2 regions of the Paenibacillus sp. SEL3 genome follow, and region 2 is predicted to be linked to the other one. Evidence: riboswitches for the same ligand, from Rfam matches in the RefSeq annotation. Region 2 holds a riboswitch; the other holds the start of a gene.
The links. Region 2 has a riboswitch for thiamine pyrophosphate ahead of tenA (thiaminase II). Riboswitches for the same ligand answer to the same signal wherever they lie in the genome.
Positions count from the first base shown of each region.

Region 1: another riboswitch for thiamine pyrophosphate. It lies ahead of tenA (thiaminase II); the one in region 2 lies ahead of tenA (thiaminase II).

Region 1 covers NZ_CM137725.1:1,837,611-1,842,827, forward strand. Annotated here, with positions in the region: gene ACYCS5_RS08545 (NAD-dependent malic enzyme) at 1-213, shown strand, start outside; gene ACYCS5_RS08550 (AEC family transporter) at 287-1,240, shown strand; TPP riboswitch at 1,419-1,521, shown strand; gene tenA (thiaminase II) at 1,658-2,347, shown strand; gene thiM (hydroxyethylthiazole kinase) at 2,422-3,264, shown strand; gene thiD (bifunctional hydroxymethylpyrimidine kinase/phosphomethylpyrimidine kinase) at 3,261-4,091, shown strand; gene thiE (thiamine phosphate synthase) at 4,088-4,789, shown strand; gene ACYCS5_RS08575 (XRE family transcriptional regulator) at 5,064-5,217, opposite strand, start outside.
Region 2 covers NZ_CM137725.1:1,184,821-1,190,037, forward strand. Annotated here, with positions in the region: gene ACYCS5_RS05570 (NAD-dependent malic enzyme) at 1-1,541, shown strand, start outside; gene ACYCS5_RS05575 (AEC family transporter) at 1,615-2,568, shown strand; TPP riboswitch at 2,747-2,849, shown strand; gene tenA (thiaminase II) at 2,986-3,675, shown strand; gene thiM (hydroxyethylthiazole kinase) at 3,750-4,592, shown strand; gene thiD (bifunctional hydroxymethylpyrimidine kinase/phosphomethylpyrimidine kinase) at 4,589-5,217, shown strand, end outside.

The DNA of each region.
Region 1 (5,217 bases), 650 kb from region 2:
TCGAATAAGCCTGGCGGTGCGTTGCTCCCTCATATCCAAAAATTACGTGATGTTTCGTACGTTGTTGCGGTTGCGGTAGCGAAAGCAGCGATTCAGGATCAGGTAGCTCAGGCACACATTTCAGATGTTGAACAAGCTATACGGGATGCAATGTGGAAACCGGAATATGTCAAGGTCAAAGCAGTGGAAAGCGTAATACATCACCCTCACTAATGCTCCATTTAGGAAAGGGATTGCCTTGTTCAGACAGGCAGAATACGTCAGTTCAAGCAAGGAGAATCAATCTATGAGTGTCGGACATATCTTGTACATTTTGGTGCCGATTTTTTTCGTTATTATTTTAGGGTGGTTAGCGGGGCATTACAAAAGCTTTGATGCCTCTTCCTCCAAGGCCTTAAATGCGCTCGTTACCAAATTTGCACTGCCTGCGCATCTATTCATCGGTATCACGACAACGGACAGGAAAGCACTCATCGAGCAATGGCCATTCCTGCTGGCACTGTTCATTGGCATTGTCGGCTTTTTTGCCGTTCTCCTTCTACTGTCCCGCTTTGCGGGGAAGCAGTCAGTGAAGGATGCCGCCATGTTTGCTTTGAACTCGGCACAGCCTACCTTTGCTTTTATGGGTATTCCTGTGCTTGGAGCCATCTACGGTTCCGCTGCTGTCGCCATTCCGATTGCGCTTACCGGGATCGTAGTCAATGCCGTCCTTGACCCGGCGGCTACCATTATAGCTACCGTAGCCAGCAGGAATTCAGGCAAAGAACGGAACGGTCACCTCGGAAGGTTAATCTGGGACTCCATTCTTCATGGATTAAAAGAACCGCTGGCGCTGGTTCCACTGATTGGTGTAATTTTGACCTTGTTCGGCTTCCATTCACCGGATTTGTTGAACAAATCGTTGAATCAAATCGGAGACATTACGTCCGGGGCCGCTTTATTCGCTGTCGGAGTGACCATTGGCGTACGCAACATTAGTTTTAGTGTAAGTGCCTTTGCCATCGCACTGTTAAAAACAATTGTACAGCCTTTATTAATGCTGCTGATCGCCTACCTATGCGGTCTGTCGTCTGCAGATACTGTGAAGGCAGTTCTGCTCGTTTCCTTCCCGGGTTCAGCAGTCGCTGCTATGATCGCCACCCGTTTTGAAAGCCTGGAATCAGAAACAGCCTCCTCCTTTGTCATCAGTGCTGTCATATCGCTCGTTACACTCCCAGTACTGATTTCTCTATTGGTATAAATGCTGATTATTTAGACATTGGAGCCTGCCGCGAATTCCTTCGTGTAGACGGAACTGATCTTCTCCAGCGCCTTTTTCCCTCTCGGAAGCGAACTTCAGCTCTGTCGTTTGGCCCTTGACCAGATAGACATGTTTGACATAGCGTATGAACGTATGTACAGTAATAGTCAAAAGAATAGAAGTCCACTAGGGGAGCCGCTATGGCTGAGACAAGAACGTATCTTGGACCCTTTGAACCTGATCTAGTTCGTACTAGCGTAGGAAAGTGGAGCCTTCGTATATAAGGTTTCAAGCGTTTTTTGCGTATTGGGCCTATTGTTGAAGCCGCTCCATTTTTCTGGGGCGGCTTTTTAGCGTTGTTCCGGAATTATATTCTTACAGGACTTCTTGCTCTTCAATTTTATGGAGGTGGCGAAATTGAGTTTTACACAAGAACTCCGTCGGCAGGCGGACGGCATTTTTCAAGCGATTTTTGAGCATCCCTTTGTGAGAGGTATTGCTGAAGGAAGTTTGACAAGGGGACAGCTGATTCACTATGTAAAACAGGACTTTGAATATTTGAACGCCTACATGCGGATATACGGCATCGCAATCTCCAAATGCACGAATCGGGAGGACATGGCTGTATTTAATGAACAAATCTCTTTTATTCTCCACAGCGAGGTTCACCCGCATCAAAATTTCTGTGCTGTCGCAGGGGTGACCTATGAAGAATTGCAGGGATATTCGCTCGCTCCGTCGGCTCATCACTATATCCGGCACATGCTGACGGTTGCGCATGAGGGCAACCTGGGCGAGATCTTGGCTGTGCTGCTGCCATGTATGTGGACGTATGCCGAGATTGGCCGCAGGCTGCTAGATGAAGTAAAGCCGGATAAGTCCCATCCGTTCTATGAATGGATGGGCTTCTATGGAGACCAGCTTGATGATACAACACTCAAGTTCCGAGAACGTGTAGATGCTTGGGCGGAAGGGGCAACGGCTGCTGAGCGGGAGCGGATGATTGAGCATTTTATACTGAGCTGCCAGCTGGAATATAAGTTCTGGGACATGGCTTATAAGCAGGAAGAATGGCCGGTCCAGATGCAGGCAGCGGTCTTGGAATAGTCAGCCTGTCAATTCGATGCGTGAAGTACGGTTAATGTCCTGTTGAACCACCAACTATAGAGAGGATAATCATGATGAGTACATGGGAAAAAAGTTATTCGGATCTCCTAACGAAGGTACAAAATAGCAAACCCCTCGTTCACAATATCACCAATGTGGTAGTCACCAACTTTACCGCCAACGGCCTGTATGCATTGGGAGCCTCCCCAGTGATGGCCTATGCACCCGAGGAAGTAGCAGATATGGCCAAAATAGCAGGCGCCGTCGTGTTAAACATCGGTACGCTGAACCGCGAACTGGTGGATGCCATGATCATTGCTGGACAATCGGCGAATGCACACGGTGTTCCGGTCCTGCTAGACCCGGTCGGTGCGGGAGCAACGAGCTTTAGAACTGAATCGGCACTGCGAATCCTGAGTAAAGTCAAAATCTCATTGGTACGGGGCAACGCAGCCGAAGTTGCCCATCTTGTCGGAGAAGCGCGTGAGATTAAAGGCGTAGATGCTGGTGACAGTGCTGACAGCGGCCATGTCGATCTGGCAATTCGGGCTGCTCGAGCGCTCAATACAATGGTTGTCATCACTGGAAAAGAAGACGTCATCACCGATGGGGCCGAAGCACGAATGATAAGCGGCGGAGACGCGCTGCTCACGAAGGTAACCGGAGCAGGCTGCCTGCTGACCTCTGTGTTAGGTGCCTTTGCAGCTGTTGAACCCAACCTGCTGCTCGCAGGTACAGCAGGCTTGGCATTTTACAGTGCAGCAGCTTCCCGAGCCGCAGCACGTACCGCAGAGCTAGGGCCAGGCAGCTTCCAGATTGCCTTTCTCGACGAGCTCGCCAAACTACATACTGGTTCGCTGGAGGGGCATGTCACTGTCCGTGAAGCCGGAACAACTACAGCAGGTGGTGCGCGATGACAGACACTCGTGTACCCAGAGCACTGACGATTGCCGGCTCGGACAGTGGCGGCGGGGCCGGAATTCAAGCCGATCTCAAAACCTTTCAAGAGCTTGGCGTATACGGCATGTCAGCTATTACGGCCATTACTGTACAGAACACCTTGGGGGTTCACGGCGTATATCCACTGCCACAGGAAGCAACAGCGGAACAGATCGAAGCTGTAGGATCAGATCTTGGAGTGGATGCCCTGAAGACTGGCATGCTGTTTAATGCGGGTATCATCCGTCTTGTGAGCGAGCAGATCCGAAAGTTCGGCTGGAAAAAAGTCGTCGTCGATCCCGTGATGATTGCCAAGGGAGGCGCTGAACTGCTGCAACTGGAGGCGGTGCAGGCTTTGAAGGACGAACTGCTCCCCTTGGCCCTGGTCGTTACACCAAATATTCCGGAGGCGGAAGCCCTGACAGGGATCAGCATCCGTACGATGGAGGATCGCCGCGAGGCTGCAAGACATATTAGCAGTATGGGATCAGAATTCGTTGTGATCAAGGGTGGCCACGCTGACGAGAGCGAGAGCAGCGGACAGATTGTTGACCTGCTCTTTGACGGAACCGCCTTTACAGAGCTGAGCGGCAAGCGAGTACGGACTGTCCATACACACGGAACTGGGTGCACCTTCTCGGCAGCGATTACCGCAGAATTAGGGAAAGGGATGTCTGTACCGGAGGCTATCTCGAATGGCAAAGCCTTCATCCAGGCGGCGATTGAGGAATCTTTGCAGCTTGGACAGGGACATGGGCCCACCAATCATTGGGCCTTCCGTCGTCGTCAGGAGATGCTTCTATGAGCGGCAGAATGTTGCCCGAGGTGATGCGCCGCCAGCTACAGATGTACCTGGTGCTTGGAAGCGTGAATTGCCTCGCGGAACCAGGCTGGGTCGTGCAGGAGGCTCTGGCTGGCGGTGCAACTATGGTCCAGTTCCGGGAAAAGGGCTATGGCGCGTTAACGGGCGTCCCTATGTTCGAACTTGCGCGCCAGCTACAGAACCTGTGCTGCGATGCTGGTGTCCCCTTCATCATCAATGACGATGTGGAGCTGGCTCTTGAACTCGACGCCGACGGTGTTCACATCGGTCAGGATGATGAATCCGCCGAAACCGTCCGCGAGCGAATCGGAAATCGAATTCTAGGCGTCTCTGCCCATACCATTGAGGAAGCACGTCGAGCCATTCTGCAAGGTGCTGATTATCTCGGCGTCGGGCCAATCTATCCTACCCTCTCGAAGGATGATGCCCATGCTGTACATGGGCCAGCAATTTTATATGAGATGCGTAAAGCGGGAATTGATGTGCCGATTGTTGGAATCGGAGGTATTACAGTCGACCGTGTTGAGGAAGTCGCACGTGCAGGTGCAGATGGTGTGGCGGTGATTTCAGCCGTGACACAGACAGAGCAGGTTAGAGGCGCGGTCAAGGAATTAAAGAAAAAGGTAGTGCTAGGCATCAAAAATCGAGAGATGTCCCAAAAATCATTTAATAAAAGATAAAGATGGATCATAGCAAATTGTTTCGATTGACTAAATAATTTCTCGTTTCATACCCAGCAGAAGACGATCTGATTAATCAGATCGTCTTCTTAGGTTGTCGAGACTTTATATAAGACCAGTATTATAACCGATACGATCGTAGAACTGATTATGTTTATGATCTTATTCGGAATTATCCTATTTTTATTTATCTCAAAAGAAACACGATGGCATAAGTCGCTTTTAATTAATACTTATGTTCAGACAGAGTCGTTTCAAAAATAGAAATAATACATTATTCTTCAATTCCGAGCAATTCGGATACTTTTTTTCTGTATCTTGTAGCCTTGCGTGTCCCATGAATGAGATTTGACAATCTGGAAGCTGGAATATGATATGTACTACAAAAAGTTTTCTGATCCATTCTTTTCTCGAGCAGTTTTTGCTTG
Region 2 (5,217 bases):
CATATCAGCAATTTCTCGCACAACCTACCATGCTACGTAAAAATGCTTCTCTCAACGACCTCCACAACCGAAATGTCGTCCTCTACTATCGGCTACTAACCGATCATTTGAGTGAAATGCTGCCCGTAGTCTACACGCCGACCGTAGGAACTGCGATTCAAGAATACAGTCACGAGTACAACCGTCCTGGGGGCGTATATTTGTCGATAGATAATCCGAACGGTATTGGACAAGCATTCTATAATTCCGGTTTGAGCGGCGAGGATGTGGACCTGATCGTCGTAACGGATTCCGAAAGTATTTTGGGGATTGGGGACTGGGGTGTCGGGGGGATTAACATTGCTATTGGCAAACTTGCAGTGTATACGGCTGCGGCAGGCATTCATCCCGGGCGGGTGCTGCCCATTGTACTGGATGTAGGTACGAATAATGAAAAGTTGCTGAATGATCCACTGTACATCGGAAACCGCCATAAACGGGTTCGCGGAGAAGCCTATAACCAGTTTATTGATACTTTTATCAGCAAAACGTTAGCGCAATTCCCGAAGGCGCTTTTACATTGGGAAGATGTGGGTAGCGTAAATGCACGCCATATTATAGGAAAATACGGTCAAAGTATACTCACCTTCAACGATGATATACAAGGTACAGGAGCGGTGACCTTGGCTGCAATTCTTTCGGCGGTGGGTGTCACCAAGACTCCGCTGCGTGAGCAAAAGGTACTTGTCTTCGGCCCAGGAGCAGCAGGGGTCGGTAACGCTGACCAAATTCGGGGCGCTATGATCGAGGACGGCCTTTCCGCGGAAGATTCATTCCAGTCCTTTTGGGCCTTTGATTACCGTGGGCTGTTAACGGACGATATGGAAGATGTACTGGAATATCAGAAACCGTATGTACGTAAAAAAGAGGAAGTCAGCTCATGGACGCGGTCGGATGACGGCAAAATACCGCTGCTGGAGGTCATCCGTCAGGTGAAGCCTACCCTATTAATCGGAACTTCTGGAGTAGCAGGTGCCTTTTCTGAAGAGATCATCAAAGAGATGGCGAAGCATGTAGAACGCCCGATCATTATGCCCATGTCCAATCCTACAAATCTTGCAGAAGCTATACCTGAGGATCTAATACGGTGGACCGATGGCAAGGCATTAATTGCTACCGGAAGCCCTTTTGACCCCGTCACTTATAACGGTACGAAATTTGAAATTGGACAGGCGAACAATGCCTTTGTGTTCCCGGGACTGGGTCTGGGTGCGATTGTGGTTAAAGCCAAAAGGATTACCCCTGCGATGTTTACAGCCGCAGCAGATGCCGTTGCCAATGGCGTAGATTCGAATAAGCCTGGCGGTGCGTTGCTCCCTCATATCCAAAAATTACGTGATGTTTCGTACGTTGTTGCGGTTGCGGTAGCGAAAGCAGCGATTCAGGATCAGGTAGCTCAGGCACACATTTCAGATGTTGAACAAGCTATACGGGATGCAATGTGGAAACCGGAATATGTCAAGGTCAAAGCAGTGGAAAGCGTAATACATCACCCTCACTAATGCTCCATTTAGGAAAGGGATTGCCTTGTTCAGACAGGCAGAATACGTCAGTTCAAGCAAGGAGAATCAATCTATGAGTGTCGGACATATCTTGTACATTTTGGTGCCGATTTTTTTCGTTATTATTTTAGGGTGGTTAGCGGGGCATTACAAAAGCTTTGATGCCTCTTCCTCCAAGGCCTTAAATGCGCTCGTTACCAAATTTGCACTGCCTGCGCATCTATTCATCGGTATCACGACAACGGACAGGAAAGCACTCATCGAGCAATGGCCATTCCTGCTGGCACTGTTCATTGGCATTGTCGGCTTTTTTGCCGTTCTCCTTCTACTGTCCCGCTTTGCGGGGAAGCAGTCAGTGAAGGATGCCGCCATGTTTGCTTTGAACTCGGCACAGCCTACCTTTGCTTTTATGGGTATTCCTGTGCTTGGAGCCATCTACGGTTCCGCTGCTGTCGCCATTCCGATTGCGCTTACCGGGATCGTAGTCAATGCCGTCCTTGACCCGGCGGCTACCATTATAGCTACCGTAGCCAGCAGGAATTCAGGCAAAGAACGGAACGGTCACCTCGGAAGGTTAATCTGGGACTCCATTCTTCATGGATTAAAAGAACCGCTGGCGCTGGTTCCACTGATTGGTGTAATTTTGACCTTGTTCGGCTTCCATTCACCGGATTTGTTGAACAAATCGTTGAATCAAATCGGAGACATTACGTCCGGGGCCGCTTTATTCGCTGTCGGAGTGACCATTGGCGTACGCAACATTAGTTTTAGTGTAAGTGCCTTTGCCATCGCACTGTTAAAAACAATTGTACAGCCTTTATTAATGCTGCTGATCGCCTACCTATGCGGTCTGTCGTCTGCAGATACTGTGAAGGCAGTTCTGCTCGTTTCCTTCCCGGGTTCAGCAGTCGCTGCTATGATCGCCACCCGTTTTGAAAGCCTGGAATCAGAAACAGCCTCCTCCTTTGTCATCAGTGCTGTCATATCGCTCGTTACACTCCCAGTACTGATTTCTCTATTGGTATAAATGCTGATTATTTAGACATTGGAGCCTGCCGCGAATTCCTTCGTGTAGACGGAACTGATCTTCTCCAGCGCCTTTTTCCCTCTCGGAAGCGAACTTCAGCTCTGTCGTTTGGCCCTTGACCAGATAGACATGTTTGACATAGCGTATGAACGTATGTACAGTAATAGTCAAAAGAATAGAAGTCCACTAGGGGAGCCGCTATGGCTGAGACAAGAACGTATCTTGGACCCTTTGAACCTGATCTAGTTCGTACTAGCGTAGGAAAGTGGAGCCTTCGTATATAAGGTTTCAAGCGTTTTTTGCGTATTGGGCCTATTGTTGAAGCCGCTCCATTTTTCTGGGGCGGCTTTTTAGCGTTGTTCCGGAATTATATTCTTACAGGACTTCTTGCTCTTCAATTTTATGGAGGTGGCGAAATTGAGTTTTACACAAGAACTCCGTCGGCAGGCGGACGGCATTTTTCAAGCGATTTTTGAGCATCCCTTTGTGAGAGGTATTGCTGAAGGAAGTTTGACAAGGGGACAGCTGATTCACTATGTAAAACAGGACTTTGAATATTTGAACGCCTACATGCGGATATACGGCATCGCAATCTCCAAATGCACGAATCGGGAGGACATGGCTGTATTTAATGAACAAATCTCTTTTATTCTCCACAGCGAGGTTCACCCGCATCAAAATTTCTGTGCTGTCGCAGGGGTGACCTATGAAGAATTGCAGGGATATTCGCTCGCTCCGTCGGCTCATCACTATATCCGGCACATGCTGACGGTTGCGCATGAGGGCAACCTGGGCGAGATCTTGGCTGTGCTGCTGCCATGTATGTGGACGTATGCCGAGATTGGCCGCAGGCTGCTAGATGAAGTAAAGCCGGATAAGTCCCATCCGTTCTATGAATGGATGGGCTTCTATGGAGACCAGCTTGATGATACAACACTCAAGTTCCGAGAACGTGTAGATGCTTGGGCGGAAGGGGCAACGGCTGCTGAGCGGGAGCGGATGATTGAGCATTTTATACTGAGCTGCCAGCTGGAATATAAGTTCTGGGACATGGCTTATAAGCAGGAAGAATGGCCGGTCCAGATGCAGGCAGCGGTCTTGGAATAGTCAGCCTGTCAATTCGATGCGTGAAGTACGGTTAATGTCCTGTTGAACCACCAACTATAGAGAGGATAATCATGATGAGTACATGGGAAAAAAGTTATTCGGATCTCCTAACGAAGGTACAAAATAGCAAACCCCTCGTTCACAATATCACCAATGTGGTAGTCACCAACTTTACCGCCAACGGCCTGTATGCATTGGGAGCCTCCCCAGTGATGGCCTATGCACCCGAGGAAGTAGCAGATATGGCCAAAATAGCAGGCGCCGTCGTGTTAAACATCGGTACGCTGAACCGCGAACTGGTGGATGCCATGATCATTGCTGGACAATCGGCGAATGCACACGGTGTTCCGGTCCTGCTAGACCCGGTCGGTGCGGGAGCAACGAGCTTTAGAACTGAATCGGCACTGCGAATCCTGAGTAAAGTCAAAATCTCATTGGTACGGGGCAACGCAGCCGAAGTTGCCCATCTTGTCGGAGAAGCGCGTGAGATTAAAGGCGTAGATGCTGGTGACAGTGCTGACAGCGGCCATGTCGATCTGGCAATTCGGGCTGCTCGAGCGCTCAATACAATGGTTGTCATCACTGGAAAAGAAGACGTCATCACCGATGGGGCCGAAGCACGAATGATAAGCGGCGGAGACGCGCTGCTCACGAAGGTAACCGGAGCAGGCTGCCTGCTGACCTCTGTGTTAGGTGCCTTTGCAGCTGTTGAACCCAACCTGCTGCTCGCAGGTACAGCAGGCTTGGCATTTTACAGTGCAGCAGCTTCCCGAGCCGCAGCACGTACCGCAGAGCTAGGGCCAGGCAGCTTCCAGATTGCCTTTCTCGACGAGCTCGCCAAACTACATACTGGTTCGCTGGAGGGGCATGTCACTGTCCGTGAAGCCGGAACAACTACAGCAGGTGGTGCGCGATGACAGACACTCGTGTACCCAGAGCACTGACGATTGCCGGCTCGGACAGTGGCGGCGGGGCCGGAATTCAAGCCGATCTCAAAACCTTTCAAGAGCTTGGCGTATACGGCATGTCAGCTATTACGGCCATTACTGTACAGAACACCTTGGGGGTTCACGGCGTATATCCACTGCCACAGGAAGCAACAGCGGAACAGATCGAAGCTGTAGGATCAGATCTTGGAGTGGATGCCCTGAAGACTGGCATGCTGTTTAATGCGGGTATCATCCGTCTTGTGAGCGAGCAGATCCGAAAGTTCGGCTGGAAAAAAGTCGTCGTCGATCCCGTGATGATTGCCAAGGGAGGCGCTGAACTGCTGCAACTGGAGGCGGTGCAGGCTTTGAAGGACGAACTGCTCCCCTTGGCCCTGGTCGTTACACCAAATATTCCGGAGGCGGAAGCCCTGACAGGGATCAGCATCCGTACGATGGAGGATCGCCGCGAGGCTGCAAGACATATTAGCAGTATGGGATCAGAATTCGTTGTGATCAAGGGTGGCCACGCTGACGAGAGCGAGAGCAGCGGACAGATTGTTGACCTGCTCTTTGACGGAACCGCCTTTACAGAGCTGAGCGGCAAGCGAGTACG